DNA from 3 places in the Enterococcus sp. ZQ21 genome. Region 3 is predicted to be linked to each of the others. Evidence: a T-box and tRNA genes for the amino acid it is inferred to sense, from the RefSeq annotation. Region 3 holds a T-box; the other regions hold tRNA genes.
The links. The T-box of region 3 lies ahead of leuS (leucine--tRNA ligase). A T-box ahead of a tRNA ligase gene usually reads a tRNA of that ligase, here a tRNA-Leu.
Positions count from the first base shown of each region.

Region 1: it has a tRNA-Leu gene. The T-box ahead of leuS (leucine--tRNA ligase) is inferred to sense a tRNA for this amino acid. The anticodon was not compared.
Region 2: it has a tRNA-Leu gene. The T-box ahead of leuS (leucine--tRNA ligase) is inferred to sense a tRNA for this amino acid. The anticodon was not compared.

Region 1 covers NZ_CP125658.1:1,606,811-1,614,651, reverse strand. Annotated here, with positions in the region: gene QK255_RS07795 (TatD family hydrolase) at 1-401, shown strand, start outside; gene apf (aggregation-promoting factor) at 485-1,108, opposite strand; partial or broken gene QK255_RS07785 (DNA-directed RNA polymerase subunit omega) at 1,503-2,196, shown strand; gene QK255_RS07780 (hypothetical protein) at 2,407-2,679, shown strand; tRNA gene QK255_RS07775 (tRNA-Leu) at 2,753-2,835, opposite strand; gene QK255_RS07770 (hypothetical protein) at 2,910-3,071, shown strand; gene QK255_RS07765 (pyridoxal phosphate-dependent aminotransferase) at 3,221-4,438, shown strand; gene QK255_RS07760 (helix-turn-helix domain-containing protein) at 4,625-5,461, shown strand; gene nagA (N-acetylglucosamine-6-phosphate deacetylase) at 5,537-6,685, shown strand; gene QK255_RS07750 (AEC family transporter) at 7,038-7,841, shown strand, end outside.
Region 2 covers NZ_CP125658.1:1,516,363-1,524,203, forward strand. Annotated here, with positions in the region: gene QK255_RS07325 (hypothetical protein) at 1-56, shown strand, start outside; gene QK255_RS07330 (hypothetical protein) at 126-317, opposite strand; gene QK255_RS07335 (hypothetical protein) at 460-780, opposite strand; gene QK255_RS07340 (universal stress protein) at 803-1,237, opposite strand; gene apf (aggregation-promoting factor) at 1,572-2,198, shown strand; tRNA gene QK255_RS07350 (tRNA-Leu) at 2,424-2,507, opposite strand; gene QK255_RS07355 (coiled-coil domain-containing protein) at 2,529-4,049, opposite strand; gene QK255_RS07360 (GNAT family N-acetyltransferase) at 4,347-4,847, shown strand; gene QK255_RS07365 (metal-sulfur cluster assembly factor) at 5,036-5,380, opposite strand; gene QK255_RS07370 (YitT family protein) at 5,532-6,452, opposite strand; gene QK255_RS07375 (YajQ family cyclic di-GMP-binding protein) at 6,637-7,128, shown strand; gene QK255_RS07380 (ATP-dependent DNA helicase) at 7,153-7,841, opposite strand, start outside.
Region 3 covers NZ_CP125658.1:2,388,202-2,396,042, reverse strand. Annotated here, with positions in the region: partial or broken gene QK255_RS11530 (ABC transporter ATP-binding protein) at 1-444, shown strand, start outside; partial or broken gene mnmM (tRNA 5-(aminomethyl)-2-thiouridylate-methyltransferase MnmM) at 625-1,121, opposite strand; partial or broken gene mnmL (tRNA modification radical SAM protein MnmL/YtqA) at 1,202-2,157, opposite strand; gene QK255_RS11515 (phosphatase PAP2 family protein) at 2,157-2,813, opposite strand; gene QK255_RS11510 (LysM peptidoglycan-binding domain-containing protein) at 3,182-5,188, shown strand; T-box leader at 5,258-5,464, shown strand; gene leuS (leucine--tRNA ligase) at 5,610-7,841, shown strand, end outside.

The DNA.
Region 1 (7,841 bases), 780 kb from region 3:
ATAAGAAACCTGTTGTACTGCATACAAAAGGATGCGAAAAAGAGATCTTAAGCTATATCCAAGCTTACCCTAATCACTATTTGATTCATTGGTATTCTTCTTTGGACTATCAACAAGACTATATTGATTTAGGCTGTTATTTCAGCATTGGTCTTGATTTGAAAAAGAACCCAGCAGTCTGGCAACTAGCTAAAACAGTCCCAATCGACCACTTACTTATTGAAACGGATGGACTACATGCAGCAGAATGGGCATTAGGTGATAGTTTTTCAGAAAAAGATTATGTCTTACTGCTTGAAGAACAGTTAAAGACAATCGCTGAAATCAAAGAGCTATCAGTTGAAGAAGTTAAGAAAAATACTTATCAAAACTTGGAACGTTTCATTAGATTAGGTAAATAAAAAAGAGGTGTGACACAACTAGTGTCGCACCTCTTTTTGGCTTTCTTTGGATAAAAGTAAACCGTTCGATTAATAAATGAATCTTAGTACCAACCGTTTGCTTCCCAAAATGCTTTCGCAGCTTCCCAAGAACCATAACGTGAAGCAACATATTGTTCTGCTACTTTTTCTTGGTTCGCAGCAGAGTAATCACCATTCAAGTAAGAAGAATCTAATTGGTAACGTCCGATGTAACGTCCGTTCGTTGCTGTGTAAGAACCGCTTGATTCTTTTTGTGCGATCCATTCTTTTGCAGCATTCGTGCTTGTTGCCGTTGTTGTTGTTTCTGTTGCAGCAGGAGCAGATTGTGTTTCAGCAACAGGGGCTGCTTGTGTTTCTGTTTGAACCGTTTCTTGTACAACAGGTTGTTCAGCTTGGACGGGAGCTTCTTGAACGGTTGCTTGAGGTTCAGCAGCTGCTTGTGCAGAGCCTTCTGTTGGAATCGTTAATTGTTGTCCTGAGTAGATCAGGTTAATGTCAGAAATTGAATTTGATTCTGCAATGGCATTGATCAAGGAGTTGTCACCAACGTATTTTTGAGAAATCGTTGATAGAGTATCACCTGATTGAACGGTATAAGCTTCGTCCGCATGAGCAGTCGTTCCCATGAAGAATGCAGCACCGGCAGCCAAAGTTGTTCCAAAAAGTAAAGTTTTAAGTGATGTCATGAAAAATCTCCTTTATTCGTTAAAAAGTTTTATTTGTTGTGTTCAACGAGGAATACTTTAACACGTGAAAATATTTCATAGGTAAAAGAAGCATGACAATTTATGACAAATCCACGTTTTTTGTAATAAACACAGTAATTTATGAAATGAAAAGGATTACGTTTAAGAAAAACTAGTTTTTTTCATTTATTTTTACTATACATCTATATTTAAGAAAGTGTTAAGGTACATTTTTCTCTATGAAAAGTTTTTGCAGATACATAAAAAAGGAAGATTAAATGAGAATTTAATAGCGTTTCTATTAAAAATACAATTGTAATTTAAAAGTGCTTGACATTGCATGTGAAATCACTTACTTTTAGTGAGTAAAAATATTAAATGAAGGAGCTACATAATGAAAAAGAAAATTATTGCTGGTGGGATTGTGGTTGCATTTCTATGTCTAATTGGCTACACAGGCACGCGTTACGCAAATGAAATTATTTTGTGGGGTGGAGAGACAGATATCGATACAATCAATGAGAATCTGACACAGCTTGACCATACGTTGACAGATAAAGAGCAAAAGATTACAGATCTTACCGCACAACTAGCACAAAAAGAACAGACATTGCAAGATTCAAAGGCAGATGTCCAAGAATACCAAGCAAAAGTAAATGAATTAGAAAACCAAAAAAATCAATCGGCAGCAGAAAAACAAAACTTAGAAAGTCAATTAGTCAGCAAGGATGCACAACTACAAAGCAAACAAAATGAAATCAATTGCGAAACTAGACGAAATCAACCAAAAAAATGATGAAATCAATCGTTTGAATGCAGATTGGACTGCAAGACTACAAGAAGCACAAGCAAAACTTTCAGAATTACAAAATACTGTAAATGGTTTGAACCAACAAATCGCAACACTGACACAAGAAAAAGCAAATTTAGAAACTCAGTTAGCAGATACACAAAAAAAATTAGACGAAGCAACTGCTGAAAACACAAGTTTGAAACAATATATTCAAAAGTTAGAAAAAGCAAAAGGCGAAGTGGAAGATACAGCTGATAAATCTCAACAAATCGTTGAAGAACATTTGAGTAAATAATCTTTTATGATAAGTAACCCTTGATCAGCAATGCGGCGACAGCAATTTATGCTGTTGCCGCTTTTTTGTTAATAAGTAGTCCTTCATCGTCGCAAGAAGAGTTATATGTTCGTTAAGAAAAATAGCTGGACAAAAAAATCACAAGATAAAAAGTGTTTCTTCTTTACAAAAGGGAATGTATGTTCGTATAATAGTAATGAGGTGAAGGCAATGGAGATAAAATATGGAACAGTAGATAAGATTCGTACGTTGCAGGTCAGCGCCAGACCACTGATTCGTTTTAGCTTAAATGAGGTCAATTGTCTGATTGCTTCCCATAGTTTGAACTTCCTAGCTGAAGTAGACGAAGGGATGAAACTAGTTGTTACAGGATATTACAATAATAGAAAACAATTCGTGGTGAGATCTTATCATGTGTTAGGAAAACCAAAAATTGTGGTAGAATATGAGAAAAGTCTATACCCAAGAAAAAAGGTCCAATAAGATGAAAGAATGAACGAGAAAAAGAAAAGCGGCTGAGACAAAAATGTCCTAGCCGCTTGTTTTGAAAGAAAAATGCAGACGATGGGATTTGAACCCACACGAGCGTACGCTCACAAGACCCTCAATCTTGCATGTCTGCCGTTCCATCACGTCTGCATAAATAATAACACAATAATGATAGCGAGGTTTTACATAGTTGTCAAGCTCAAAAAGTGGGAGGTCTTATGAAGATGGAGAAATATGACGGAGAATTTTCAGGACTGGGGATGATCCTAGGCATATTGATTGGCCTTGCATTTGGTCGTTTTATATTTGGGTTGATGCTGGGAATTATTTGTGGGATTGCAATGGATTGGGCAGCAAATCTATGGAATGACTATCATGACCAGTAAGTTCTCAGCGCTTCTCAGCATTTTTTTCGATACTTATGTTTTTCCTAAATAAGTGGCAAATTTTTCTAGGATGGAGTATGATATTGAAATAGTAAATAACAAAAAATTTGGAAAGTTCTAACTTTTTGAAATGAGGGATTGGCTAAGTGATGAGAGAATTTGAAAAATCCAACAAATTAGAAGGTGTTAGTTACGACGTTCGCGGTCCGGTTCTAGAAGAAGCAGAGCGGATGCAAGAAGAGGGCATCAGTATTTTAAAATTGAATACAGGAAATCCCGCACCTTTTGGATTCGAGGCACCAAACGAAGTCATTCGTGATTTGATCATGAATGCCCGTGATTCAGAAGGCTACTCAGACTCCAAGGGAATTTTTTCTGCTAGAAAAGCAATTGAGCAATATTGTCAACTGAAACATTTTCCGAATGTGACGATCAATGATATCTATACCGGAAACGGAGTCAGCGAACTGATCACGATGTGTATGCAAGGGTTGCTAGACAATGGAGATGAAGTACTGGTTCCAATGCCGGACTATCCGTTGTGGACTGCCTCGATTGCTTTAGCTGGAGGTACACCTGTTCATTATATTTGCGATGAAGAGGCAGAATGGTATCCTGATATTGATGATATCAAATCAAAAATAACGAGTCGGACAAAAGCGATCGTCATCATCAATCCTAATAATCCTACTGGGGCACTTTATCCAAAAGAATTGTTAGAAGAAATTGTTGAAGTAGCCCGACAAAACAACCTGATTATTTATTCTGATGAAATCTATGACCGCTTAGTGATGGATGGCCTAGAACATATTCCGATTGCTACATTAGCGCCTGATTTGTTCGTTGTTACGCTGAACGGTCTATCCAAGTCTCATCGTGTGGCAGGCTTTCGAGTCGGCTGGATGGTCCTAAGCGGAGATAAATCACACGTCAAAGGCTATATAGAAGGGCTGAATATGTTGTCTTCCATGCGTTTGTGTTCTAACGTCTTGTCTCAGCAAATCATCCAAACGGCGCTGGGCGGTTATCAAAGTGTTGATGAGCTGCTCCTGCCAGGCGGAAGGATCTATGAGCAAAGAGAATATATCTATAATGCAATCAATGATATTCCTGGTCTTTCAGCTGTAAAACCAAAAGCTGCTTTTTATATATTCCCTAAAATCGATACAAAACGATTCAATATTTTGGATGATGAAAAATTCGTCTTGGACTTTTTACATGAACATCATATTCTGCTCGTACACGGTGGCGGATTCAATTGGAACCAACCAGATCATTTTCGGATCGTCTATCTTCCTAAAATGGATGATTTGAAACAAACAGCTAAGAAAATGAGAGAATTTTTAGCGACATATCGACAAAAGTGACTTAAAAAAAAGCAAATTTTCCAGCAAGAGAGCCACAGACAAATATACTGAGGCTCTCTTTCTAATGGAGATCTCTTAAATAACTAAAGTCATATTATTTAGTTGCAAGTCTTTTCTTGAAGTTTGCGACTTCCTAAAGTAAAATACGGATAGAATGCGAATACGCATATTTTGGGGAGGATACTTATGGAAACGTTAATCGAGTCCTTTGGCACAATCATTAAAGAGATTCGAAAAGAACAAAAAATGACGCAAAAGATGCTTTCGCAAGATATTTGTTCACAAAGTGTACTAAGCCGGATCGAAAATAATGAGGAACTGCCGAATGTATTGGTGATGATGCAGATTTGTCAACGGCTAGGAGTAACGATTGATCATGTGATGAATCTCTCTCGAAAAACTACTCGGACAAACGATAAATTATTTGAACTGTTGGATAGTTGTTTCCAAAAACGTGATTATCGCAAGTTAGAACAAGTACTAAAATCTTCTGATATTTCTGAGAATCTGTATCAAGCAACTGACTTTCAACGATATTATTATTATCTCGGTGTTTGTGAATTCACGTTGCGTCAAAATATTTCTCAGTCTCTTTATTATTTAAAAGAAGCATTAAGCTACTCTAGCCAAAAAGAAAGAATCCATGTCTCTGACACAGAAATACAACTGATTAGTTGTATCGGAAAAATATATGGTGTGGCAGGAAAAACTGCTGAAGCCCGCTACTATTTGAGTCGAAGCATCCAACTGCTGCATCAATCAGCTGATGAACGATCAAAAAGTGAATTTTCGCAAATTTTTTATAATTATGGAAATTTCTTATTCCATCAAAATGAAATTGACGAAGCACTAGAGCAGGTGAACCAAGGAATCTATTGGGCTCAAGAGAAAAATAGTTACTATTATCTCAATGATTTATTTGTGCTTAAGAGCTTGATATACAAGCGTAAAGAAGAACCAGAAAGAGCAGCATTTTATGAAGGATTGGCACAAGCTGTGAAACAAATTTCAAAAAATCTATAAATGGTGTAGACCATTCTTGACTTCTTCTCTAAATAAGAGTACTTTAGAGGTAGAAAAACAAAGGGAGAGAATAGAATGAGAACTTTTATCTATGCTGACAAATTCTTTTTAGCGTCAGGCGTCAAAAATGCAGGCTATCTTGAAATTACCGATGGGCTTTTTGGTGAATACACCAAAGAACTACCTGAGGGAGAAGTCAACATCATTGACCAAAGCGGCAAATGGATTGCTCCTGGTTTGGTAGATACACATATTCACGGCTATATGAATCATGATGTAATGGACAACGATGCAGAAGGTATCAAAGTGATGTCTGAAGGTCTATTATCTTGTGGAGTGACTTCATTTTTACCAACAACATTGACGTCAAGCAAAGAACGTTTAAAAGATGTAGCTGAGACAATCGGCAAAATGTATCAAGAAGCACCAGGAGCTAAAATCAAAGGAATCTATTTTGAAGGTCCTTTCTTCACAGAAGAACACAAAGGGGCACAAAACCCAAGTTATTTCGGTGATCCTGATTTGGATACTTTCCATGAATGGCAAGAAGCTTCAGGCGGTTTGATCAAAAAAATTGCTTTAGCACCGGAACGTCAAGGTGTAGAAGAGTTTGTCAAACAAGTGACTGAAGAAGGAGTAGTTGTTTCTCTAGGGCACAGTAACGCTACGCTAGAAGAAGCGCAAAAAGCTGTTGAAGCAGGCGCCAGCGTGTTTGTCCATGCTTTCAATGGGATGCGCGGATTGAATCATCGCGAACCAGGTATGGTAGGTGCGTTATTATCTTTAGAACATGTCTTTTCTGAATTGATTTGTGACGGACATCATGTACATCCAAATGCGGCAGGAATCCTAATGGAAAAAGCAGGACATGAGCATGTCGCTTTGATTACAGACTGTATGATGGCCGGTGGGATGCCTGATGGAAATTACAATTTAGGTGAATTTCCGGTAGTAGTAAAAGAAGGAACGGCACGTTTGGAATCTGGCAACTTAGCTGGAAGCATCTTGAAATTGAAAGAAGCAATTAAGAATGTCGTGGATTGGGGACTAGCAACACCAGAACAAGCAGTCATGATGGCTAGTCTGATTCCAGCAATCAGTTGTAAAATCGATGACACATGTGGAAAAATCGCTCAAGGACGCGACGCAGACTTTATCGTATTGAACCCTGATATGACATTGGAAGCAACTTATCTAGATGGTGTGGAACGTTTCCACGCATAATATAATCTAAGATAGAGGCTGGGACAGAAGCGTTTAACTCCAAGAAATAAGAAGAAATTCACGAAAATTGCTTTTCAAATTTTTGTGAATTTCAGCTTATTTCCGAAGGAGTTGCTTCTGCTTCCGCCGTTTATACGTGTTTAGAGCGTGAGACAAAAGTGTTCTTTACTTTTGTCCCACGCTCCTTTTTGTGTTCTAACGAATATCACTTTACATAAGTTTCAAAAGTTTCTTTAATTCCTTATTGTTCAATAGTTAACAATATAAAGATAAAATAAAAAATGTTAATACGTATTAGCTAAATAAAAGCATTTTGAATTGTGAATAAATGAACATTAATAGGAGGGAAAAGATGAATTTATTTGATATTTTCCGATCGACTTTGACAGATATGTCGATTGTTAGTGCAATCACTTCAACAGTTTTTATTATATTATTAGGGTTTATTTGTAGAAAAAAGGAAATTTTTTCTGAATCTGTTGGAAAAATCCTATCGAAAGTTGTCTTAACAGCGGCTCTGCCAGCACTTGCATTTCGAGCTTTCATGCAAGATATCAATACAGAACTATTGATGCAAGGAATCAATGTCTTGATTTGGGGGTTAGTGATTTATATTATTCTTATTCTAGTTTCAAGGCCATTTTTCTTAAGTTATAAAGGGGATAAGCAATCAACGTTGCGTGTCCTGACAATCTTTGGTTCTACGACCTTTTTCGGGACACCGATTGTCAGTGCGATTTATGGACCGGTCGGCGTGATGTATTCCTCGATTTTCAACATTGGTTATCGGATCTTTTTGTATTCTTATGGATACATAAAAATGAGTGGCTTGAAGATGGAAGCCAAAAATATCAAAGCGATGTTCGTTAATCCAATCATCATCGCTACTTTTGCCGGCCTTTTCATTTGGCTGTTCCAAGGATATCTTCCACAAGTGTCAATTACAGGTGCAGAAGGAGAGATAAGCCAAGTAGCGTTTTTGCGAATTGACCAGACAGCACCTTGGCTATTTCAGCCAATGGATTATTTAGCTGGTTTAAGTTCGCCATTGGCATGGCTAGCAATCGGCGCAACATTAGGTGAAGTAAGTTTCAAAAAAGCTGCTTCTGAAAAAACATCATGGTATTACAGTTTAGTCAAAGTGGTATTTGTACCT
Region 2 (7,841 bases), 870 kb from region 3:
TTGCAGTAGTTTTTCTAATCATTTGGATTTATTTTTTATATAAAAATCAGAATTGAATCCTAGCAGTTTCAAAAGAAAACGATTAAAGATCAGCAGAGATTTGCTGTATCTTTAATCGTTTTTTTCTATTCTGTGATACCAAAAAAATGTTTGAATCGGTGAAGAAGCGTTCCTTGTTTTAATTCTACAAATTCTTGTGCAATCGGATATTTTTCTTCCAAATTTTCTTTGTTCTTTTCAATCAGACTTTTTGCTTCTTCATATTTTTTATCTGCACATAATACTTTTACTTCCTGTAAAACTTTTCCTGCTTCCATTTACCTCACCCTCTTGCCTTTTTTATGGCTTTAAGTTTGATTTAAGCTATACGCATTATTCTATATTCATCCCAAATAACCTTTTTTCATTTTTTACTCCTCGAACCAGTCAGTTTTCTAAAGACTGATTGGTTCGTCTTTTTTATTTTTCATCCATTTTATGCTGCTCTTCTGCTAATTTGTCTAATGCTTTGAGGGATGTGACGGTTTTCGCATAATCATAGCTGTATAATTCTGTAAATTTATCAGGCAGAACAAACCACGCTGGATGGTAGCCGTTCGCAGTGATTGGGAATCCTTTGTCTTGTTGATTATCTCCATCCCACCTTACAGCAACACCTTTTTTTCCTTTCCACTTTATTAAAGCAATCGAGTATCCTTTTTTTGTTTGTGTGCCGTCTTCAATAATTGCTAAAATTTCTATTTTTTCTTTTGGTGCACGAACTTCTTGAGGGCGAACCATTTTCTATTCCTCCCTTATCTAATTACTTCACAACCAATACACTGCAAGGGGCATGTGAAACGACATAAGAAGCGGTCGATCCTACTAGTGCTTGTTGTATCGCTCCTTTTCCTGTCGCTCCCATAACAATCAAATCAATATTTTCTTGTCCAGGGATGACATTGGCAATCAAATTTCTTGGATCTCCAGTTTCAACTATTGCATGGATCTCAGCAATACCGAACTCTTTGGCATCATTGATTTTTTTCAGCATGGCTACTTCTGTTCTTTGTTTTTCATCTGCATAGATTTTTGAAAAGGCATAGGCACTATGGGTCAGCTCAACTTTGTTGATGATTGACACGATAAATAAGTGGGCTTCATTGTCCTTTGCTAAGTCAAGGGCTTCAGCGAACGCTTTGATCGATTGTCTTGATCCGTCAACTGCTACCATGATGTTCTGGTATCTCTTACTCATTGGAACCGCCTCCTTTTTCTTTTATTGTAACATCTCAAGCAAAAATACAAAAAATATACGCAATGTGTAAATAAAATGATGATTAATAGCAATTTTTTTCAAGTTATTTATACATTTCTGTTCTCATCAGAACTCTTGTTCTAAACCTATTATTTCTGCATTATGTGAATTTCCTCATCATTTTTCACATGAGATGAACATCATTCTGTTACAAAAAACGTGGATTTGTCATAAATTGTCATGCTTCTTTTACCTATGAAATATTTTCACGTGTTAAAGTATTCCTCGTTGAACACAACAAATAAAACTTTTTAACGAATAAAGGAGATTTTTCATGACATCACTTAAAACTTTACTTTTTGGAACAACTTTGGCTGCCGGTGCTGCATTCTTCATGGGAACGACTGCTCATGCGGACGAAGCTTATACCGTTCAATCAGGTGATACTCTATCAACGATTTCTCAAAAATACGTTGGTGACAACTCCTTGATCAATGCCATTGCAGAATCAAATTCAATTTCTGACATTAACCTGATCTACTCAGGACAACAATTAACGATTCCAACAGAAGGCTCTACACAAGCAGCTGCTGAACCTCAAGCAGCCGTTCAAGAAGCACCAGTCCAAGCTGAACCTGTTCAAGCTGAACAACCTGTTGTACAAGAAACGGTTCAAACGGAAACACAAGCAGCCCCTGTTGCTGAAACACAATCTGCTACAACAGAAACAACGGCAACAAGCACGAATGCTGCAAAAGAATGGATCGCACAAAAAGAATCAAGCGGTTCTTACACAGCAACGAACGGACGTTACATCGGACGTTACCAATTAGATTCTTCTTACTTGAATGGTGATTACTCTGCTGCGAACCAAGAAAAAGTGGCAGAACAATATGTTGCTTCACGTTATGGTTCTTGGGAAGCTGCGAAAGCATTCTGGGAAGCAAACGGTTGGTACTAAGATTCATTATTTGAACGTTTAAACACATTCAAAATAGGAAGAGGCCATGCGAAAGAATACATCGCATGGCCTCTTTTTGAGTTGTTTTGTCACATTAGAGCGAGTTTTTTGCTCATCTATTACTTCTATGACTTTCTTACCGAAATCTATTTTATATCAGATTTTATAAAAAAATACCGATGGGATCTCTCCCTCGACATCTTTTCTCAGTATATATAAAAATTATGCGGCTAAGAAGATTCGAACTTCCACGAGGTCGCCCTCACTAGCGCCTGAAGCTAGCGCGTCTGCCAATTCCGCCATAGCCGCATCATATGTTCTAGTTTAGGATTACATTTGTTTTTTGTCAAGAACATATTTTTTGTTCTTTTTTATCTCTACGCGTTTTCCCTCTTGCAACCAATACAAATAGTTCATCCGAATAACTCCATCATCTATTGAAGGGCGATAAAAAAATTCTGTTTTTTCCATAAGCTCAATTTCACTTTTCAGAAAATTGGTCACATGATGCGGGACGCTGTCGATGCAAACATAGACATAGTCAACAGCACGGATTCTTTCAAATAGTGCTTTCTCCCCGTACTCATATGCATCGATTCTTTCGACAGTTTCTACATATTTCTGCAATCCTTTTACGAATCCTTTTATTTGTTTGTTCCCGATCACAGCAATTTTGAGTGATGATGCCCACTTTTCAGCGTCTATGCTCAATTGCTTTTTACTTGACTGTTTAGATTTTTGTCTTGTTCTCTTTAGATATTTGTCGCTTCTTCTTTTTGACTTATTCTGTTCAACGATAGGATAGCAATACCTTAGATATACTGGACCGTCTACTATTTTTTGATGTACTCGTACTGCTATGCCATCTGTTAAAAGATCTTTGCGTTTAAAGCTCTCTTCTACTATCAGTGGTCTTCTTTGCTCCGTATTGACCTCATAGAAATAAATGTTGTCCTCTTCTATTTCTACAAAACCATAAAAAATATTTGTTTCTTGATACTGCAAATTATTCGCTTGTTGTTCAAAGATCCATTGATACCTATTGAACAGCTTGTTCAGCTGATTGAACTTATAAAATGATTGGGTATCTAACTGTTGGATCAATGCATGGATCAGATCTTGAGGAGCTGCTTGTACGAAGTTTTGTTTTTTCTTTGCTAATTGTTCTGTTTGTCGCTGGTTGACTTTATACAACTGTTGCAGTTCTTGTTTTTTCTTCTCCATGATTTTCAGATACGTAGCATTTCTATTTGAAAGCTTTTCTAATTTCTTGTTCAGTCGATCATTTCTTTTCTTTAATAAACCTGACGCTTTATGTATGCTCTCTAGATAATGTTGCATTTGGCTATTTTTTTGCAGCAAATAAATGATGATCTGGTTACGTTTTTGGAGTTCCTGAAGTGCGTGATTATCTGTATCCCAGCCCACTTCTTCTAATTTTTGATACAATAGTTCTGTTTTCCTCTGCTGTTCGATGGCTTTTTGTCTCATCTCTTCTTTTTCTACTTTTGCTTGTTGGTGCTGTCGTTCGAGTTGCTGTGACAGCTCTCTGATGTGTTTCTTGTCCTCTCTTCTTTTCTTGCTCACAGTAGCTACTTGTTTTTTTGCTTTACTCAATTCTTGCTTCAATTGATTCATTTCATTGTTTAAACGAACGATTCTGGGATCGGTAGCTATTTTATTTTGCTGCTTTTTCTTCGTTTCTTTGTTCTTCTTTTTCTCTCGATTCAGCTGTTTTTGCTGCATTTTCTCCAACAACTGTCTTCTTCTTTCGTTTTGATACTGATCATTTTTTGCTTCTGTTTGCCGCCATCCTTCTGGAATTCTTTTATAACCGCTAAAGTAGTTCACGAGATCTCCTTTCTAGTGATCATAAGCAACGGACGAAAAAACTTTAAAAATAACACATTTATTAAAAATTCAATTTATCTTGAACTTTCAATATCAATCAATAAGATCATTTTTAAAAGATAACGAGGATTCATCTATTATAAAAACAATACAATAAATAACAAAAATCTGCAATCATTTATTTTGTTAAATTATTCTTAATACGATACATCACAAAAAAATAAAAATAAGAATGGCTATTCGCCAAAATAGTGCTATAGTAGAAAAAATATGTTTACTTAGGAAGAGGCGGATTCGATGAAATTGATCAAACTATGGGAAGCAGATTTGGAGAAAGCTTATCGGCTGCAAACTAGCTTCGGACCAAACGAGAATGGATTTATCAACAGTGCTTATGGCTATACACTTGCTGAATTTTTAGATTATGTAAAAAAATGCGAAAACACTTCTTTAGGTATTGATCTTCCTGAGAATTACGTTCCCGCAACCGTCTTTATTTTGGAAAATGATGGACATGAGTATGTAGGAATTTTTAATCTGCGCCATAAACTGAACGAATCATTAAGAAACGGCGCTGGCCATATCGGTTACGGCATCTCCCCTGACTATCGTAAAAAAGGATATGCAACACAAGGTTTAGCATTAGTACTACAAGAGGCAAAAAAAATCGGCATCGATGAGGCACTTTTGTCTGTAAATAAAAAAAATCTTGGCAGTCTTAAGGCGCAGCAAAAAAATGGGGCCACGATTTATCGTGAAGATGAGAAAGAATACTATACGAAAATCAAATTGATGTAAAAAATATGGATGGCAAAAGAAAAGAGATTTGAATGTCCTTTATCAATAGAACACATTTATTTGATTAACTTCTAATATAGCAGACAAAATTTTATAAACAAAAAAACCTCTTATCTCTTTTCTTCTAGAAAGGATAAAAGGTTTTTTGTTTTTACTATTTGCTTCTCATAGCTAGTCAGTCAAGATCCCTATCGAATCCCCAACGCAATCCGTGCATAACGGCTCATCTTATCGGTCGTCCATGCGGGATACCAGACAAGTTTTACTTCTGCTTTCGTTACTTCTGGTACTTCTTTCAATGCGTCATGGATAGATTCTGTTAAAATATCGGCTAGTGGACAGCCCATAGTTGTTAGCGTCATTTTGATGACTGTTTCTCCGTTTTCAGGATTGAATTCTATATCATAAATCAAGCCTAAGTTGACAATATCGATTCCTAATTCAGGATCGATCACCATTTCCAAGGCAGCAAGAATACGTTCTTTGATCAGTTCTATTTCTTGCGCAGACCGTTCTTGGTTTGCTTCGCTCATCGTACGACACTCCTTAACACGATTTTTATTTATCATACTCTTTTTTTAACTACTTGTAAATGAGAATTTAGAAGGAAGATTCTCGTTTAAATTTATAAAATGTCCTTATTAGATGGAATACATTAAATTCATTCTAAATAAAACTGATTCCTCATTTTTTTTGTGAACGATTTTTTATTTCTGGCAACACACCTGTTGTTCGATACATTTTTTGTTCGTTTTCATTTGCAAATCGGCCAAATACTGAATGAGTTGGTAAAATATTGATAAATGCATCGTCGTCGATTTCATGAACGATCTGATCAAGATCATACATTTCATAGCGAGTGATGACCATCATGATCATATTTCCTTGTTTTTTTGAATAGCCACCGACAGACGGAAGCAATGTCATTCCACGTACCATCCGTTTCGCTAGTTCTTCTGTTACCTCTTCCGGTTTGACGGTCACGATCATCGCTGTTACTTTTTGATGACTCGTATGGATGGCATCAATCACTTGAGTCATTGCATAAATGGAAATAATCGTATACAAGGCACTTTCCCAGTTAAAGAAGAAGCCTGCGATGACTACAATGATCCCATTTAGAATCAGCATGTAATTTCCGACTGTTTTTCCAGTTGTTTGTGAAAGCACAAGAGAGATGATGTCCATTCCCCCAGTTGTAAAGCCCATTTTTAAAGATAACCCTACGCCAAGACCTAATAAAACACCGCCTACTAAGGCATTCATCAAAATATTATCAGTGATCTGTCCGACTGGAAGTAGCATCGTCATCACTGATACGCATACAACGTTCACAAAACTAAGGATCGTTGCTCGTTTTCCTACTTTGAGGAACCCTAATACAAACACAGGGATATTCAAAATAAAAATAAATGTTCCTGTGTCTACCTTGATATGAAACCATTCATATAAAAGCGAGGAAATGATTTGAGCGATCCCATTCATCCCTGCAGAAAAGACATTGGCTGGAATCAAAAAATAATTTAAAGCGACCGCAGCGGTCAATCCGGTTATCAAAATAACCACTATTTTTTTTAATCTTTCATTTTTATGATACGCAGTCATAATTTTGCTCACAAGCACCTCTCCTCTACTTTGTTATTCCAAATGTAAGAATAACAGTTTATCTATTAAAATAAAATACTTCGAACTCAAATGAGAAGAATTTTAGCAAACAAGTAAGAATCTGCCCCATTCCTATGATAAGATAGATGTATAGTAAACTTATACGTATATCAGGAGGGTTCTTATGGCAAAAGATGCTAGCTTCGACATTGTATCAGAAGTCAATACAGAAGAAGTAAAAAATGCGATTCAGCAAACAACAAAAGAATTGACTAATCGATTTGACTTCAAGGATTCTACGGTAGAAATCAAATTAGAGAACAGCAATCTAGTTGTCTTGAGCGATGATGATTTCAAAATCGAACAGATCAAAGATGTATTATTTGGTAAGTTGATCAAAAGAAATGTGCCAATCAAAAATATCCATTTTTCCGAATCGGAACACGCGCTAGGTGGCAAAGCTCGTCAAATTGCCGATCTTGTCAACGGAATCGATCGTGAAAACGCGAAAAAAATCACTACAGCTATCAAAAATGAAAAACTGAAAGTAAAAGCACAAATCCAAGAAGATCAGATTAGAGTGACAGGTAAAAACCGTGATGATCTTCAAGCTGTGATTGCTTTATTACGTAAACTTGACTTACCAATCGAGTTGCAATTCACTAACTATCGTTAATGAAAAAAACGAGGCTGACATCTGTCATCCCTCGTTTTTTTGATTTACTGCTTCTTTGGATGACCAAAAACGCTGTATTCCTTCTTCCAATTCTCCAACACTTCGTACTTCTCTTGCTGTTTGCCAATGTTGTGGGAATAAACGTCGATAAGAAAAACGAGCAAATCGTTGATCTGCCAATACTACGATTCCTTGATCCGCCATGCCACGAATCACTCGACCACCAGCTTGCAAGACTTTGTTCATTCCAGGAAGCTGATAAGCGTAAGCAAATCCAAGGTGTTCCTTCTCATCATAATATGATTTGATCAGTTCCTGCTCATGATTCATCTGCGGCAAACCTACACCTACAATCATACTGCCGATCAATCGGTTCCCTCTCAAATCGATTCCTTCTGAAAAAATCCCACCAAGTACACAAAATCCTATCAATGTTTCATCGGGATCTGCTTGGAATTTTGCTAAAAATCGTTCGCGTTCTTCTTCATTCATGTCCGTTTCTTGAATCAGCACATCGCTGTCAGGATATTGCTGTTTGAATGCTTCCGCCGCAAGGTCTAAATATTGATAAGAAGGAAAGAAAACGAAATAATTTCCGACCTTTCCATCAGCAAAAGCATGGATTGTCTCAACTAATTGTGCCAGACTTTGTTCCCTTTTTCGATAAGTCGTCTCTAAGTAATTTGCGATGAAAACTTGCTGGTTTCCTTCTG
Region 3 (7,841 bases):
GACAATATCACATTCGGTAAACCAGATGCTTCAGATGAAGAAATCATCAATGCAGCAAAACAAGCGAACATTCACGACTTTATCATGACGTTAGAAAAAGGGTATGATACAGAGATATCCGAAGAAAACAATTTGTTCAGTACAGGTCAAAGCAGTTGATCAGTATTGCTCGAACGATCATCACAAATCCATCTTTATTGATTTTGGATGAAGCAACAAGTAATGTAGACACGGTAACAGAAGCAAGGATCAAAAAGCAATGGATGAAGCAATCAAAGGAAGAACCAGCTTTGTGATTGCTCACCGGCTGAAACGATCTTGAATGCAGATAGAATCGTTGTCTTGCGTGATGGGGAAGTCATTGAAGAAGGCAGTCATCACGAGCTATTAGCAGAAAATGGATTTTATGCGGAACTTTATCATAATCAATTTGTATTTGAATAAAGAGGTTGTGAAAAAGCTGTCCTGCATCAAGTAATAAGAACAGCCAATCAAAAACAGCTTCTCATGTTTTTGATTTGGTTGGACTTATTACCGCAGATGCAAGCTTTTGAGCACCGTGAATAAAGAGGTTGTGAAATCAACGCTCTAACCTGAGTACTAGAGAAAAAAACGCAAAACATATCATTTATGTTTTGCGTTTTTTTTATCTTTTTTTCTCGATACAATATAAAATAGGCGGCTGGTTTTTTGGTTGATAAACCGATAATTCAGCACATTATATGTTTCCTGTGGCAGTTTGGAACAAAAAGAATCAACCATATCCAGTTTTTTCTCCGCCTTCATGACCATAGTAGACAACAAGGATCAATCGTCCGCGAGGCACAAGTCGTTTCAATATTTCTTCCATAGCTGTGCGTGTAGTCTGGCATAGTGATGATGATTGCTTTTTGGAGATACCCTAGATTGAAGATCCCTGCTTTGAGATCTTGTTGTTCAGCTATTACTTCTCCTAACGTTTCGTGGCCTTGTAGAAACAATGAGACACGTTCTTCTAACTGATGCTGTTCTAGCTTTTCACGAGTAGCATCGATTGCTTGTTGCTGGATATCGAAACTATAGACATGACCAGTTTTTCCGATGTGTTCTGCTAGAAAAACCGTATCGTGGCCATTGCCCATCGTTGCATCTACGACGTGATCTCCTGGTTGCAAGATTTCTTGCAGTAATGTATGGCTGAAATACAAAGCAGTTTGCAACATCAGACACTCACCTTTTTCCGTACATCATATTTTCCTTGGAAGCTATCTCTGCGAAGAAGTTCTTCATCAATTGCATTCAAGACTTCCATTTTTTCAAGCTCCACATTGGTCCAATCAAGGAATCCCACGGCGCATCCCCTGTCAAACGATGGATGATGATCTCTTTTGGTATCATTTCCAGCTGGTCGCAAATGACATTGACATAGTCAGGACGGCTCATTAATTGAAGTCGACCTTCATGATAGTCTCGCAACATTCTCGTTTTGCGCATCAGATGCATCAAATGGAGCTTGATTCCTTGGATATCGGAATCTAAAATAGTGCGTCTGACATTTTCTTTCATCATTTCTAAACTTTCGCCTGGTAATCCGTTGATCAAATGCGTACAAACACGGATATTATGTTTGCGTAATTTAGCCACGCCATCTAAATAAGTTTGATAATCATGTGCTCGGTTGATCAGTTTTGAAGTTTCTTCAAAAGTTGTTTGCAATCCAAGTTCTACCCATAAATACATCCGCTCGTTCAGTTCAGCAAGGTAATCAACTACTTCATCTGGCAGACAATCCGGTCGTGTACCGACTGATAATCCTACGACACCTGGTAAATTGACTACTTGCTCAAATCGTTCTTTGATTATTTCAACTGGCGCATGGGTGTTTGTAAAATTTTGGAAATAAACGATGTATTGTTGGACATGAGGCCATTTTTGATGCATCATGTCGATTTCTTTCTGGAATTGGATTGGAAGTGGATCTTCAGGTGCAACGATCATATCACCCGAACCAGATACACTGCAAAAAGTACAACCGCCATGGGCAACAGTCCCATCTCGATTCGGGCAGTCGAACCCTCCATCGATCGGCACCTTGAAAATTTTCCCGCCAAACTCATTTCGTAAAGCATAATTCCAAGAATGATATCTTTTATTTCCTTCTGAATAAGGAAAAGTCATTAAAAGTCCTTCTTTCTGTAAGAGTTACCTATTTGTTTTCTTTTTTCTCTATACACTGGATAAGTCAGGCACAGCCAAGAAAAACTGAGTAAGTAGCCGCCGATGATATCGGTAGGAAAATGAACACCCAGATAAATGCGGCTTATCCCGACACTTACTATAATAAACACCATCAGCAATTGAAGCAATGTACGTAAGGTTCTTTTTTGAACAAAAGCTGGCAGCAGAAATAGGAAAGAGCCGTAAAGAATCATACTGCCTGCTGCATGTCCACTAGGGAAACTGTAACTTGTTTCAACCACTAAGTGTGTCAATGAAGGGCGCTCTCGCATGAAAAATAGTTTGATCAACGGGTTGATGATTCCAGCAATTACAATAAATCCAGAAACGAACCAAACTGTTTCTGCCCTTTTTTTCTTATACCACATCCATAAAGCCGTACAAGCAAATAAAATGATGACGGTAAGAGGATTACCGAATTTAGTCATAAAGAGTTGGTAGCTGTTCAGATCAGGATAAGAAGCTCTGACAATGTCTGTAAACCACTGATCGAAACCAGAAAGCCACGATAGATGGAACTTTACGATCCAGCCCAAAATAAAAAACAGGACAAGAAAGAAGCTGCCAGTCACTTGAAATGATGTTTTATATTTCATACAATTCCTCCTTTGAAGCAATGACTTATTATAGCATTTTTGGTCCAGCGAAAAAAACGGTAAAGAGATAAAACCCATGCATGATCCCTCTTTGAATAACCAATATTCTTATAAAAAAATAACTGTAATCGGAAAGACATTTTTTGGTAATACAAATGAAATGTTAGGAAAATAAAATCAGTGTTTTTCGAAATCCTTGTAAATAAGAACATAGACGTAGGAAGAACTTAAAAATGAACAGAAGTTGTTCATTACGGTAAATTACAATATGATTACAAAAAACAACAAAGCTCTTAAATAACTTTTAATAAATATTAAGAGAAGTTATAATTATTAATAATAGATAAATTGAAGTTGGAGGATAGAAGATGGAAAACATTGCAAGAAAAGAACGGAGACGTTTAGAACAGACCAAACGTTTTCGAAAAGCAAAACGAGGGGCAGCAATCGTGGGAACTGCGATGGTAGGCTGTTCTGTCGCTGCTCCATTAGTACAGCCGGTTCCTGTTCAAGCGGATGAAACACCTGTTCAGTTCGGCGCAAGAATCAATACAGCGGCATTTATTACAGAAATTGCTACTTATGCGCAGCCAATTGCTCAAGCCAACGATTTGTATGCATCAGTGATGATCGCACAAGCAGTTGTAGAAAGCGGTTGGGGCAGTAGTGCGTTATCGCAAGCACCTTATTATAATCTTTTTGGGATAAAAGGCAGCTATCAAGGACAAACTGTCTACATGGATACGCTTGAATTTTTAAATAATCAATGGGTAAATAAAAAGGAGCCTTTCCGACAATATCCTTCTTTTGCTGAATCGTTCAATGACAATGCCTATGTACTTAGAAATACTTCATTTGGCAACGGTTATTACTATGCCGGTACTTGGAAGAGCAACACGAGATCCTATACAGATGCGACAGCTTGTTTGACAGGTCGTTATGCGACTGACCCTGGTTATGCAAGCAAATTAAATAATATCATCACGACTTACGGATTGACCCAATATGATACACCAGCTAGCGGAAACGCGGGCGGTGGAGCCACTACAGGTGGGAATAATACTGGAAGTACAGGTAGTACTAGCGGTTCAAGTAATTCTGGTAATACAAACTCAGGTTCAGCAACTTCGACCACTTATACTGTTCAATCTGGCGATTCTGTTTGGGGAATCTCCAATAAATTCGGTATTACAATGGATCAATTGATTCAATGGAACAATATCCAAAACAATTTCATTTACCCAGGACAAAAACTAACGATCAAGGGTAGCCAAGAAAATGGCTCTTCGACGAATAATTCTGGTAACAATACCAATTCTTCAGGAAATGCTGGTACATCAAACGGAGGACAAACAACTGGGGCGAAATACACTGTTCAATCTGGCGATTCTGTTTGGAAGATCTCAAATGATCACGGAATTACGATGGCTCAATTGATTGAATGGAACAATATCAAGAATAATTTTGTTTATCCAGGACAACAGCTGATCGTATCAAATGGCGGTTCCTCTAATACTGGAGCAAATACTGGCAACACAAGTGGTTCAAATTCGTCTAATTCAAGTTCTTCTAATACGGCTTCAGGAACGAAATACACAGTGAAAGCCGGAGACTCTGTTTGGAGTGTCTCCAACAAATATGGAATTACGATGGCTCAACTGATCCAATGGAACAACATCCAAAATAACTTTATTTATCCAGGACAACAACTGACTGTTTCAAACAGTGGGTCAACAAACAGCGCATCAAGTAATACAGGTTCGTCAGCCAATACAAATAACAGCAGCTCAGCTAATACTGGCAGCAGTTCGTCTCAAGGCACTTATACAGTCAAGGCGGGTGAATCTGTTTGGAGCGTAGCGAATAAAAACGGCATCACGATGAATCAGCTGATTGAATGGAATAATATCAAAAACAACTTTATTTACCCAGGACAGCAATTGATCGTTAAAGGCGGCAATTCAGTAAATACCAATACAGGTTCAACTACTTCGGCAGCGAAACCAAATACACCGAATACGTCTGCTACAACAAGTACATCATCCTCTGGTAATACGATGTATACCGTGAAAGCAGGCGAGTCAGTTTGGAGCGTAGCGAACAAACATCATATCACGATGGATCAGTTGATCGAATGGAATAATATCAAAAATAATTTCATCTATCCTGGACAACAAGTGATCGTGAAGAAAGGTTCGTCTCAAACAACAAACCAACAAGCACCTGCAGGTTCGAAAACCTATACTGTGAAATCTGGAGAATCTGTTTGGGGTGTTGCTGACAGCCATGGTATTACAATGGCTCAACTAATCGAATGGAACAATATCAAAAACAACTTTATTTATCCAGGTCAAACATTGATTGTAGCTAAATAAAATAGCTGTTCAAAGAAATAACGATTGAATTCCACAAAAATATTTGTTACTATAAGGCTACTTAAATATGACAACACTTGAAAAGGAAGTAGTAAAAAGACTGAAGTTTCAGAGAGCACATGGTTGGTGAGAATGTGTACGGATGCTTTTGAACTCGCCTTTGAGTTGCCCTTGCTGAATATTCGAGTAAGCAAGTGGCGGTGACGGCCGTTACAACGTTCGAGGCCTTTTCATTAAGGTAAAAATAGGTGGTACCGCGTAGATTACGTCCTATAAAAAGAGCAATCTTTTTATAGGATTTTTTTATTTCTTTTGTGAAGTTTGAGAAAACAAAGTAAAAGAAAACAAAAAGAAACAGATTCTGCCGGTTTTTTTCGCTATAATAGAAACAAGCGTTTTTAATAGAACAGGAGGACAGAAAATGAGTTACAATCATAAAGAAATAGAGAAAAAATGGCAAAAATACTGGGCAAAAACGAATACCTTCAACACCCATGATGATCCTGAAAAACCAAAATTTTATGCACTAGATATGTTTCCCTATCCATCCGGACAAGGGCTCCATGTAGGGCATCCTGAAGGGTATACGGCAACGGATATCCTTTCCCGTGTGAAAAGAAGTCAAGGATACAACGTACTGCATCCAATGGGGTGGGATGCATTCGGTCTACCTGCTGAGCAATATGCGTTAGATACAGGAAACGATCCGGCTGAATTTACCCAAAAAAATATCGAAACATTCCGACGCCAAATCAATTCTTTAGGATTTAGTTATGACTGGAATCGCGAAGTGAATACAACTGATCCAGAGTATTACAAATGGACACAATGGATCTTTACGAAGCTTTATGAAAAAGGCCTGGCTTATGAAGCAGAAGTAGCGGTAAACTGGGTACCTGAATTAGGAACAGTTATTTCAAATGAAGAAGTGATCGATGGAAAAAGTGAACGTGGTGGCTATGACGTAGTCAGAAAACCAATGCGCCAATGGATGCTGAAAATCACTGCTTATGCCGATCGCTTATTGGATGATCTAGAACTAGTTGACTGGCCAGAAAGCATCAAGGAAATGCAAAGAAATTGGATCGGGCGTTCAGTGGGAGCAAATATTGAATTTAAAGTGGCTGGTACGGATAAATCCTATACCGTGTTTACGACACGACCAGATACTTTATTCGGTGCAACTTACTCGGTTCTCGCACCTGAACTAGATCTTGTTAGAGAAATTACGACCCCTGAACAAAAAGCTGCTGTAGAAGCTTATATCGAAGAGACAGCTAAAAAATCAGATCTGAAGAGAACAGATCTTGCAAAAGAAAAAACAGGAGTATTTACTGGTGCTTACGCAATCAATCCAGTCAATGGCAAAGAAATCCCAATCTGGATCGCTGATTATGTATTAGCTTCTTACGGCACAGGAGCAATCATGGCTGTTCCAGCACATGATGAACGTGACTTTGAATTCGCTCAAACTTTCGGACTAGAGATTCTTCCAGTTATCGAAGGTGGAGATGTTCAAAAAGCTGCTTACACAGAAGATGGTACGCACATCAACTCTGAATTTTTAAACGGTATGAACAAACAAGAAGCAATCGACAAAATGAATGAATGGCTAGAAGAAAATGGCGTAGGGAAGAAAGAAGTCAGCTATCGCTTACGCGACTGGCTATTCTCCCGTCAACGTTACTGGGGTGAACCAATCCCAATCATCCACTGGGAAGACGGAACAGTCACAGCTGTCCCAGAAGAAGAGCTACCATTACGTTTGCCTAAGACAAAAAATATCAAGCCAAGCGGTACTGGTGAATCTCCATTAGCAAATATTGAGGAGTGGGTCAATGTCGTTGATCCTGTAACAGGTAAAAAAGGCCGTCGCGAAACGAATACAATGCCACAATGGGCAGGAAGCTCATGGTATTACCTGCGTTATATCGACCCTCATAACAAAAAAGAACTAGCAGATTATGAAAAGTTGAAGCGTTGGCTGCCAGTTGACATCTACATTGGTGGAGCAGAACATGCGGTACTTCATTTACTATATGCACGATTCTGGCATAAATTCTTATACGATATCGGTGTTGTTCCTACAAAAGAACCATTCCAAAAACTATACAATCAAGGAATGATCTTAGGCGAAAACAACGAAAAAATGTCAAAATCTCGCGGTAATGTAGTCAATCCTGATGATGTGGTTGAAACTTACGGTGCAGATACACTGCGCATGTACGAAATGTTCATGGGACCATTAGACGCTTCGATTGCTTGGAGCGAAAATGGCTTAGAAGGAAGCCGCAAATTCTTGGATCGTGTATGGCGCTTGATCGTTGATGAAAACAATAAAATGCGTGATCGTATCACTACATTGAATGACGGCAAACTTGATAAAGTGTACCATCAAACAGTGAAAAAAGTGACAGAAGACTATGAAAATCTTCATTTCAATACAGCAATCTCCCAATTGATGGTCTTTATCAATGAAGCCTATAAAGTGGACGCTCTGCCTTATGAATATATCGAAGGATTTGTTCAACTACTCGCACCGATTGCTCCTCACATAGGTGAAGAACTATGGTCAATCCTTGGAAATGAAGATGGTATTTCTTACGCACCATGGCCAACATATGACGAAGCAGCACTTGTGGAAGACGAAGTA